2 regions of the Paenibacillus sp. FSL R7-0312 genome follow, and region 1 is predicted to be linked to the other one. Evidence: riboswitches for the same ligand, from Rfam matches in the RefSeq annotation. Region 1 holds a riboswitch; the other holds the start of a gene.

What was found. Region 1 has a riboswitch for cyclic di-AMP ahead of MKX70_RS14920 (alpha/beta fold hydrolase). Riboswitches for the same ligand answer to the same signal wherever they lie in the genome.
Positions count from the first base shown of each region.
Region 2: linked by a shared signal. The riboswitch ahead of MKX70_RS30560 (hypothetical protein) and the one ahead of MKX70_RS14920 (alpha/beta fold hydrolase) in region 1 are both predicted to bind cyclic di-AMP.

Region 1 covers NZ_JBBORE010000001.1:3,420,794-3,425,405, reverse strand. Annotated here, with positions in the region: gene MKX70_RS14925 (cation:proton antiporter) at 1-634, opposite strand, end outside; gene MKX70_RS14920 (alpha/beta fold hydrolase) at 743-1,558, opposite strand; cyclic di-AMP (ydaO/yuaA leader) riboswitch at 1,566-1,699, opposite strand; gene mnhG (monovalent cation/H(+) antiporter subunit G) at 1,698-2,057, opposite strand; gene MKX70_RS14910 (Na(+)/H(+) antiporter subunit F1) at 2,047-2,340, opposite strand; gene MKX70_RS14905 (Na+/H+ antiporter subunit E) at 2,340-2,822, opposite strand; gene MKX70_RS14900 (Na+/H+ antiporter subunit D) at 2,828-4,303, opposite strand; gene MKX70_RS14895 (Na(+)/H(+) antiporter subunit C) at 4,300-4,612, opposite strand, start outside.
Region 2 covers NZ_JBBORE010000001.1:7,052,225-7,056,836, forward strand. Annotated here, with positions in the region: gene MKX70_RS30550 (MATE family efflux transporter) at 1-10, opposite strand, end outside; gene MKX70_RS30555 (flotillin family protein) at 190-1,611, opposite strand; gene MKX70_RS30560 (hypothetical protein) at 1,634-2,179, opposite strand; cyclic di-AMP (ydaO/yuaA leader) riboswitch at 2,337-2,525, opposite strand; gene MKX70_RS30565 (methyl-accepting chemotaxis protein) at 2,784-3,899, opposite strand; gene MKX70_RS30570 (FIST signal transduction protein) at 3,917-4,612, opposite strand, start outside.

The DNA of each region.
Region 1 (4,612 bases):
TTATCGCTCCGATAAGGATACCGCCTAAAGAAAATTTTAGGAACAGCAGAATTCCGCTGCCAACCCCTACCCAGCCCATTTCCATATAAGACAGCAGGTACACCGAAGAGATTTGAAACAGCACTACAGCAATCCCATCATTAAAAAGAGATTCTCCTTCTATAATAGTAACAATATTCTTCGGGACACCCAAAGATTTAAAAATCGAAATCACACTAATGGGGTCTGTCGCACTCATCAGCGCAGCAAAGGTGAAGGAAACAATAAGCGGAAGGCCCAGCCCCCAATACACAGCCAAGCCGATGATGAGAAATGACAACAAGGTTCCTCCAAAAGCCAAAGCCAGCACCGGCTTATGTTGCTCCCGAAGATGGGAGAAAGGAAGCTTTAAGGTGGCATCCCCCAAGAGAATCGGTAAGAATAATGAGATGATGATCGCCTGAAAGACATGCGACTGGGTGATGAAAGCCTCTGCTTCCACCAAAATAGGAATATGCACAAACCCCAGCAGCAGCCCCACCACTACAAGCGCGATGGAATAGGGCTGATTCATTTTTTTGGCAACTGCAATGACTCCCATGGATATGGCAAGCAGAATTAATATCTGAATAAATACATCATCAAACTGATTCATATAACACCCCATATATTGTTTTTTAGAGGAAAGATTTCTTCAGCGAATCAGTATCCACATCTATTCTATTATTAGCAAATCAGCTGGCAATAATCATCTATCTCCCTCCTACTTGCCGGCCGCCGCCCGCTGAAAACTATGCTGTTCCCTAAGATAATCCAGCAATATACGGTTGAAGAGCTGGGGTTGACACAAGTGACTCGGATACATGGCATCTTCAAGGATCGCTAGGCGGGCAGACGGATACTTGCCGGCTGTTCTTTTCACCTGCTCCAATGCCCATTCATTCTGATTCCCGGATACAACAAGAACAGGAACCTGCAGCCGTAACGCGAATCCGTAGCTGTCCGTTTGTCTAAGTGCCAGCCGCTGCATAATTAATTCAGTGGTCCGTTCATGCACAAGCTCTTTCCTGAGAATATGATAAGCTGAGAGCCATTTATTGTAGGTGATGCGTAAAGAACGGATAAACATTTCGGCAGGAAGATAATGGGCGGCCCATGCGCAGACCTCGAAGATTCCTTTCACTTTCCCGCCTCTAGCTGTGTATTCTCCCTGGAAATAGCTGTCCACCAATACCATATTAATCACCCGCTCAGGGTACAGATAGGCGAATTTCTGGGCGAGCACAGCACCACTGGAACAAGCTACGATAACAGCCCTCTCTACAGCCAAAGCGTCCAACAACAGCTTCAAATCTTCACATTGTGTGTCTACGATCCGGCTAATCTCCACATCCATTTTCCCCGATTGTCCGTTCCCTCTTAAATCGAATACGACCACTTTCGCACGCTTGCTGAAATAATCCGCTTGCGGGTCAAACAGATGATGGGAGGTCGAATAATCATGAATAAAAACAATGGGCAGACCGCTGCCCGACATCTCGTAATACAGCGACGTTCCATTCACTTCAATATGCGGCATAACCAATGCATCCTCTCATGAACGCTTGCGGGGTTAGCTGCCGGATTCGGGCCCTGAAAGTAGCCCTACTCGTTTATCCGAGATTCACCCCATATAACCTGGTTCCCCCGCTTCCTATAAGGAATTCAGCGATTAAGTATTATTTTGCAGACGTTTCCTGACTTTCTTCCCCCAGGACCTTCAGATCATCCTGTATGCTCCCCTTCCACAAGGGGACTCCGGAACGGTAGGCTGCCCGGCCATTTAAATGGCCTGCCACCGGTGAAGTGATGAATACAAAAACAATCGCCAGCAGCAGCTTGACATTAACCGTTCCGTCTTTAAACCAAAAGTACAGGAAGCCTCCTGTCAGCAAGCACAGTACCCCGAAGGTTGCACTTTTGGTAGCCGCATGTGAACGCAGGTACACATCAGGCAGCCGGACTAAGCCGAAGGCACTTAAACCGCAGAAGACTGCACCAATTACCACAATAATGGAGCTAATCAGTTCACCTGTCATTCGGGTTCCCTCCATCTTCTATAACGGCTCCCCGTTCAATATATCTGGCCAGTGCCGTTGTTCCAATAAACGTAAGAATACCGATAACCAGAATGACTTCTAGAAAATCCTGGGTATCCAGCAGCATACAGAAAACGGTGATCATAGCGAGTATATGAATGCCTATCGTATCGAGTGCGGTAACCCTGTCTGAACGGGTTGGCCCTTTCAGGAGACGGAACAGGCATGCCAGCATCGCCAGCGCCAGAATGATCATGGCCACAGTTAGTATAACTTGGATCATTACCGGGTCACCTCCATAATTGCCTGTTCGAAAGTGCCTCTAATCTGCGTGACCAACAGCTCTGCATCTTTAATATCAATAGCATGAATGTACAGCGTCTTGCCATCCTTCGAAACATCAAGGGTCAGGGTTCCCGGTGTCAGACAGATCAGGCACGATAACAGCGTAACCTCCCAAGCCGAGGTCAAGGCAGTCTCATAAGCAAAGATGCCGGGACGTATAGCCAGCTTCGGACGGATGATATGGCCGATGACCACGAAATTCGAGACCGTAAGTTCACGGGCAAAGATCAGCAGAAGCTTCAGTATAGCCCATATACGTATGAGATAGAATGGCCGGGTCCGGGCCAGGGATTTCGTCAAAATCAGCAATAATATAATACCGAGCACATAGCCTACGATGAAGCTTGAACCAGAGCCATTGTTATTTATCGCCATCCACAGAAAGGCAATCAACAGATTTAACAGGAATTGTAGGGCCATCTTCTCTACTCCTTCATTATGGCTTCAATGTATAGCGCAGGTGAAGCCAATACCTCTCCAGCCTGCGATACATAAGTATACACGGACTCGGCACCAACCCCCATTGCAATCACAAGCAGCAGGAGTCCGGCTGCAACAGCCGATGCAGCCTTCAAGCTCACTTTAGGCAGCTCTTTCACAGGTTCATTTCCCCAGAATGCCAGCCTGAACACCTTCATCAGGGAATACAGCACCAGTAAGCTCGATCCTAGTCCAATTAAGGACAACGTCAGCATTCCCTCAGCCAGAGCTCCGCGGATGATCAGGATTTTGCCGGCAAACCCGCTCAGCGGCGGAATACCTGTCAGGGCAAGCGCAAGAGTAAAGAACATCCAGCCGATGAACGGATACTTTTTAATCATCCCGCCCATACTGCCTAGCCGGTCAGTTCCAGCTGCGGATATAATTATCCCGCCCAGAATAAACATGAGTCCCTTGGCCAGCATATCGTGCAGCAGATAGAAGACCGCCCCATTCAATGAATCTGCTGTCCCAACAGCAAGTCCAAAGGCTACAAACCCAACGCTGATAATGACGTTATAATTCAGAATCCGCGGGATATCCTTATACGCGACTGCCCCCAGGCTACCGAGGATCATGGTAGCAGCAGCCATCCAGGCAATCCAGGCATGGGTGAAGCCGGGATCGTTAACAAACAGTAGCGTGAAGGTGCGGATGATTGCATAGAGTCCAACTTTGGTCAGTAGAGCACCGAATAATGCTCTGACAGCCGGCGGAGGCGCACTGTATGACCCTGGAAGCCAGAAGAACAGGAACAGCCCTGCCTTTAGGGAAAATACAATCAAGAACAAAACAGCAATCACATTAAGCACACCGCCTTGTCCCGCTTCAGCGATACGCTGGGACAGGTGTGCCATGTTGAGTGTTCCTACTGCTGCATAGAGATAAGCTACCGCTGCTACAAACAGTGTCGAGGATACGATATTAATGAGCAGATATTTCGACGTTTCTCTTAGCTGAAGTTTGGTCCCTCCGAGTGAGATAAGCGCATAAGAAGAAATCAGCATAACCTCAAAGAAGACAAACAGGTTGAAAATATCCCCGGTAAGAAACGAGCCGTATACCCCGACCAGCAAAAACTGAAAGAACGTATAATAATAGAACCTCTCCCGCTTCTCTCCGATGCTGCCGAAAGAATACAACAGAATCGCAAAACTGACGATCGAAGCCATCATTACCAGCAACACAGCAAACATATCACCTACAAATACAATGCCGTACGGAGGAGCCCAGCCCCCCATCTGCAAGGTCTGTATGCCCTCAGAGTGGACACGTGAAACCAGCAGCACTGCAACCAGAATGTTCAGCAGACCGCTGAGCGCACTAATCACGCGCTGAAGCCGGATCTTCTCTTTGAGAAAAATCAGGATGACAGCCGTAGTCAGCGGAATGAGAATCGGGAGTACCAATAGATTGCTCATTCGTTGTCCTCCTTAATGCTGTCCATTTCGTCAGTACCCAGCGTCTGGTAAGACCGGTACGCGAGTACGAAGTAGAAGGCGGTAACCCCAAAGCTGATTACTATGGAGGTTAGAATCAATGCCTGCGGCAGCGGATCAACATAAGTATCCGCTTTGCCCAGCACAGGGGCCGCACCCTTTTTGAGCCCGGCCATTGTGAGCAGCAGCAGATGGACACCATGCGTCAGCAGGGAGGTTCCCAGCACAATGCGCAGCAGGCTTTTGGACAGAATCAGGTATACACCGATCGTGAAGAGAATGCCGACCGCC
Region 2 (4,612 bases), 3.6 Mb from region 1:
GAAGCTGCATAAACATATCACATTCTTTTCTGTAGAATAATTGCGGGCAGACTGTACATTCCTTCCAGTTTACTACAAATCTAACTTCACGTCTGTAACCAGTGAGAGAAACCCGGAATACAAAAAAGCAATAAATCCGCAATTCTCCATTAACGAAAGAACGGCGGCTTTATTGCTGCTGTATATGAATTACTGCTCTTTATCCCGGCCAAGCAGTCCGCTGAGCGCTTCGGTCACATTCATACCGGTAAGCGTCTGGGTCAACTCAGGAACCTGGGCCATTATTTTGGCAATATCGCCGGTAATTTTGTTCACGCCTGAGGTAGCTCCATCCTGGGAAATCACTGTAATCTTATCCACCTTGGCGAGCGGGGAAGCAATTTTCTCAGCCAGCTCCGGCAGTATTTTCAGGAATTCCACGGTAAGCGCAGCTTGTGTGAACTGTTTGTACGCTTCGGCTTTCTTCTCCAGGGCTCCCGCTTCCGCCGCTCCGGCCAGCTGGACAATCTCCGCATTCGCTCTCCCTTTCGCCAGCTCAGCTTCTGCCGTGGCCAGTCCGCGCTTGGTGGTTGTCGCTGCCTCGGCTTCCGCCTCAAGAATCTGCCGCTGCTTGGCGGCTTCGGCTCTCATGATCGTAGCCTGGTTCTCCGCCTGGGCAGGCTTGATCACCGTTGCCTCCAGCTCCCGCTGTCTCAGCTCGACTTCGATTTCCCTGACTGTCCGGTTGGCCTCCGCTTCCATCTGCGTGATTTTGACCTGTTCGGTAACGAGCGATTGCTTAATTTTGTTCTGCTGCAATTCATACGCAAGATCCGCCTGAGCCTTCTTCACTTCTGTCTCCAGCTTGAAATCCGCCTGCTTAATGTTCAGTTCCTTCTCGTACAGGGACTCCTTCGCGCGGGCGGCGGTTCCCGCTTCAATGGTGGCCTGATGTGCATTGGCTTTGGCAATGGAGGATTCCTTCTCCGCCTCGGCCTGCTTGATCTGAATATCGCGTTCCGCTTCCGCCTTGGCAATGCTGGCATCGCGGCGGATGCGCTCAATTTCCGGAACCCCCATATTGTCGATGTACCCTTTGTCATCCGTAATTTTTTTGATGGTGAAGCTGACGACCTCAAGCCCCATCTTGTCGAGGTCCTCCGAGCAGGTCTCCCTCATCTTGCTGTTGATTTCATCAGGCGTCTTGAGGATGGATTCCACCGTCAATTGCCCGATTAAGCCGCGCAGGTGGCCCTCCACCGAATGCAGGATAATTGTCTCGCGGTCTTCTTCGGGCCGGTCGATGAACTGCTCACTGGCCGTCAGAATAGCGGTGGGATCGCTTTTGATTTTTATCTGGGCGACCGCCTCCAGGTTGAGCTTGATGCCCTGCCGGGAGAACATCGCCTGCGCTGGAATGACATCGAAGCTCATCAGCATCATCGAGATGGTCTTATTGTTCTGGAAGCCCGGGATGACGAACGTCCCGCCGCCCTGCACCACTCTTTTACCGCCGAGACCGTATACAATCATCGCCTGATTGGGCGGGACTTTTTTATAAGCGGTCACGATACTGAACAAAGCCAGCAGAATAACAACAACAATGCCCGAGATTAAATAAAGAATAACCATTTGGTCCGACACTCCCCGTCATTTATAATTCTCCGAATTCCCTCTCGAAGAGGGTTACTTCCGCCATTCCCTTATCCACCTTCAAAATAATCACCCTGTCGCCCTTCACGAGCTGCTGGCCGATTGCTGCCCGCACTCCAATGGAGCGCATCGTTCCGTGCAGCACATATTTCATTTCCCCGGCTGCCCCATCCGCTGCAGGTACACTGACGTATCCAAGCTGCCCTGCCTGCTCATAATCCAATTCATTCATGCTGCTGTCATACCGGGTCATCACCCGGGCCAGCACTGCATACATCAGACACCCTGTCAGCAAGGCTATCATGGTGCAGATCAGCACTACTGCAAGCACGCTCATTCCGCTGAAGCGGCTAAGCATATAACCAGCGCCGCCCCAGACTGTGACAAACACCATCAGCGGGAGTATAGGCACAAAGCCCGGCCCCCCGGCGTCACCGCCCCCCGCATGCAGATGACCCGCCAGGCCATGCCCATGAAGTCCGCCGCTGAGGAGCAGGAGCAGTCCGACCCAGAAGCACACGATAAATGTAGTTAAGATAACGATCACCTCCTTAGGCAGTTCTGATCACAATATAAATAAACTTTTCCCGTTGTTATATGAATTATCCGTCTTAATTCAGACCGTCTCCCCCTGCTGCCTGCACAGCAAAAAGACCACAGCAGCAGCAGGGCTCTCCGTGGTCGGTTAATCGATCATGGCGCTCATCCTCTCTCTTCGAGGCTTACGGGGTTAGCTGACGGATTCGGGCAGCGAGATTGCCCTACCTTGCCGGAGCACCGTTATACAGCATGCAGCAAGGATTCACCCCAGGTGTGCGGCCGCTATCTGAGCCTAAGCCGTAATCACCGTTGGTTCCCCCGTTCCCATTACTGGAATTCAGCCATTTGAGAACAGTTAAATTTCATTCGGTTGTTGATTTGAATCTTACGCCTGCAGCCATTTAATGTAAAACGCTGCGGTTGACAAAAGAAGCCAAAAATGCCGTTCCTGCACGAATGAAGGCGTATACTTTGCTTTCGCTCTTAAGCGGCCGATGATTTACTCCTTTTTGCTCCGTTTCTCTGGAGCAGTGCTGTTACATAGCAAAGAGGCTGACCACCTGCATTCCCTCTGCCGGGTGTAGTCTTTTTTATCGGATACTCGCTTCTGCTTATACGCCAGTCTTCTGTGCTTCATCCAGCTGCTGCAGCTGCTCTATCTGATGCAAATGATTAAGCAGCTGCTGATAGTGGTCGGCTTTTTGCTGGACGGTAAGCACCATCTTCTGGAACTGCCCTGCATCCTGTCCCGATTTCTCCAGAATACGCAGCAGATCGCCATTGATCTGCTCCACATCCTCCATGCTGCTCTCCTGCGATTCCTGAATCTTCTCCAGATGCTGGAATACCTCTTCCTCCGCTTCCACGATCTCGTTCATGTATACCGTGGACTGGCTGATCTTCGCATTCGTCTCTGTCATCGCCGTTGTCCCGTCACCGGACTTGCTGTGAAGCTGCTCCATCACCTGGGTCATCCCCGAAAGGGAGCCCATGATCTCCTTCACATGACTGCGCGTGCTGTCGGCCAGCTTGCGGATTTCTGTGGCAACCACCGAGAAGCCCCGTCCGTGCTCTCCGGCCCGCGCCGCCTCGATCGCTGCATTCAGCGACAACAGATTCGTCTGCTCAGCAATATCCGTAATGATCTTTGCCAGCTGCTCGATGCTCCGGAAATGCCCCCGCAGGTCCTCATTCAAGCTGACAAATTCAGTAAATACCGCCGAAGCCTTCTGCATTTCCGCCGAGATCTGGATATTGGCCTCTTTGGCGAATTCAATTTTATTGGAGGAAAAAGAGAGGCTGCCATACATTTCATTGATGAGATCTTCGGTCTGTCCGCTGTTGGTCTTCAGATGCTCCAGAAGCTGCTGGGTCCCGCAGATCTGGCTGATCAGCTCACCGCTGCCCGCCCGTAAAGCCGCAAACTCCTCTACCAGCTGGGCCTCTTCCTTAAGAATCTCGTCAGTTTCGCGGCGGATCTGTCCGGCCAGGGTATAGGCGTGCATCCCATAGGATTCAGTGGCTGAAGCGTCGTTAGCGGCAGCTGTCCTGCCAGTATTCTCTGGAGGCTCAGTAGCATTAGCCGCTGCTCCAGCTGTCTTTAGCGTCCCGGCTGATTGTCCGGAGCTGTCCGTTTTTTCAAGAACGGCTAATGTATTATGACTTTGAACAGCTCCGGCAGAGATGCTTTTGCCCCATGAAGTGCGTAATCTGGTTATCCACTGCATAATCAATCTACTCTCCCTTATTCAACCAGCAGCAGAATCATGGTCTGGTTGGCATGCTTTTTATAATATTGCTCTCCGTAGCTGATGAAACCTGTAGTGTTGCCGCAGAATCCGAGCATAGTCCTGTCAAAATCCGCCCACAGACCGTCCCGGATGAAGAGCTGGTCCCGCAGCGTACAGTTAATGTTAAGCACAAAGGAAGGCTTGTACGGGCTCCCGCCCAGCGTCTCCCCCAGCACAGCAAGCGGATCTGCTGCACTCAGCACCTCTACATAAGTACTAGACATAACCTGGCTGTAAAATGTGACAGAGCCATCCGGATTAATGGTCATCGGTGAGGCGATGATCAGATCGTCTTCGTATCTTTTGCCCAGCGGGCTGCTCAGGAAATGCTCTGCCAGCTCCGCCTCCGGGACACCAAGCACGCGCGCGTATTCTTCCGCAGCAGGACGTCCGTTGAAGGAATACACCGTTCTGCCGAACACATCGGCTTCTGTCACCAGCAGCGTTGTCCCGGTGGGAACATAAATATTTTCTTTAACCAGTGCAGTACGACCCGGCATATTGAAGAAAATCCCCAGGTTCTGCACCCGGCGGCTTCCTATGTAAATATAAGTCTCTCCATGCTCATCATCCGCTGCACTTCCCCCAATAATCTTGAACTCCGGGGCAATGAAAAATAGCGAGGAGAGGATCGTCTCCTCCATCGCGCC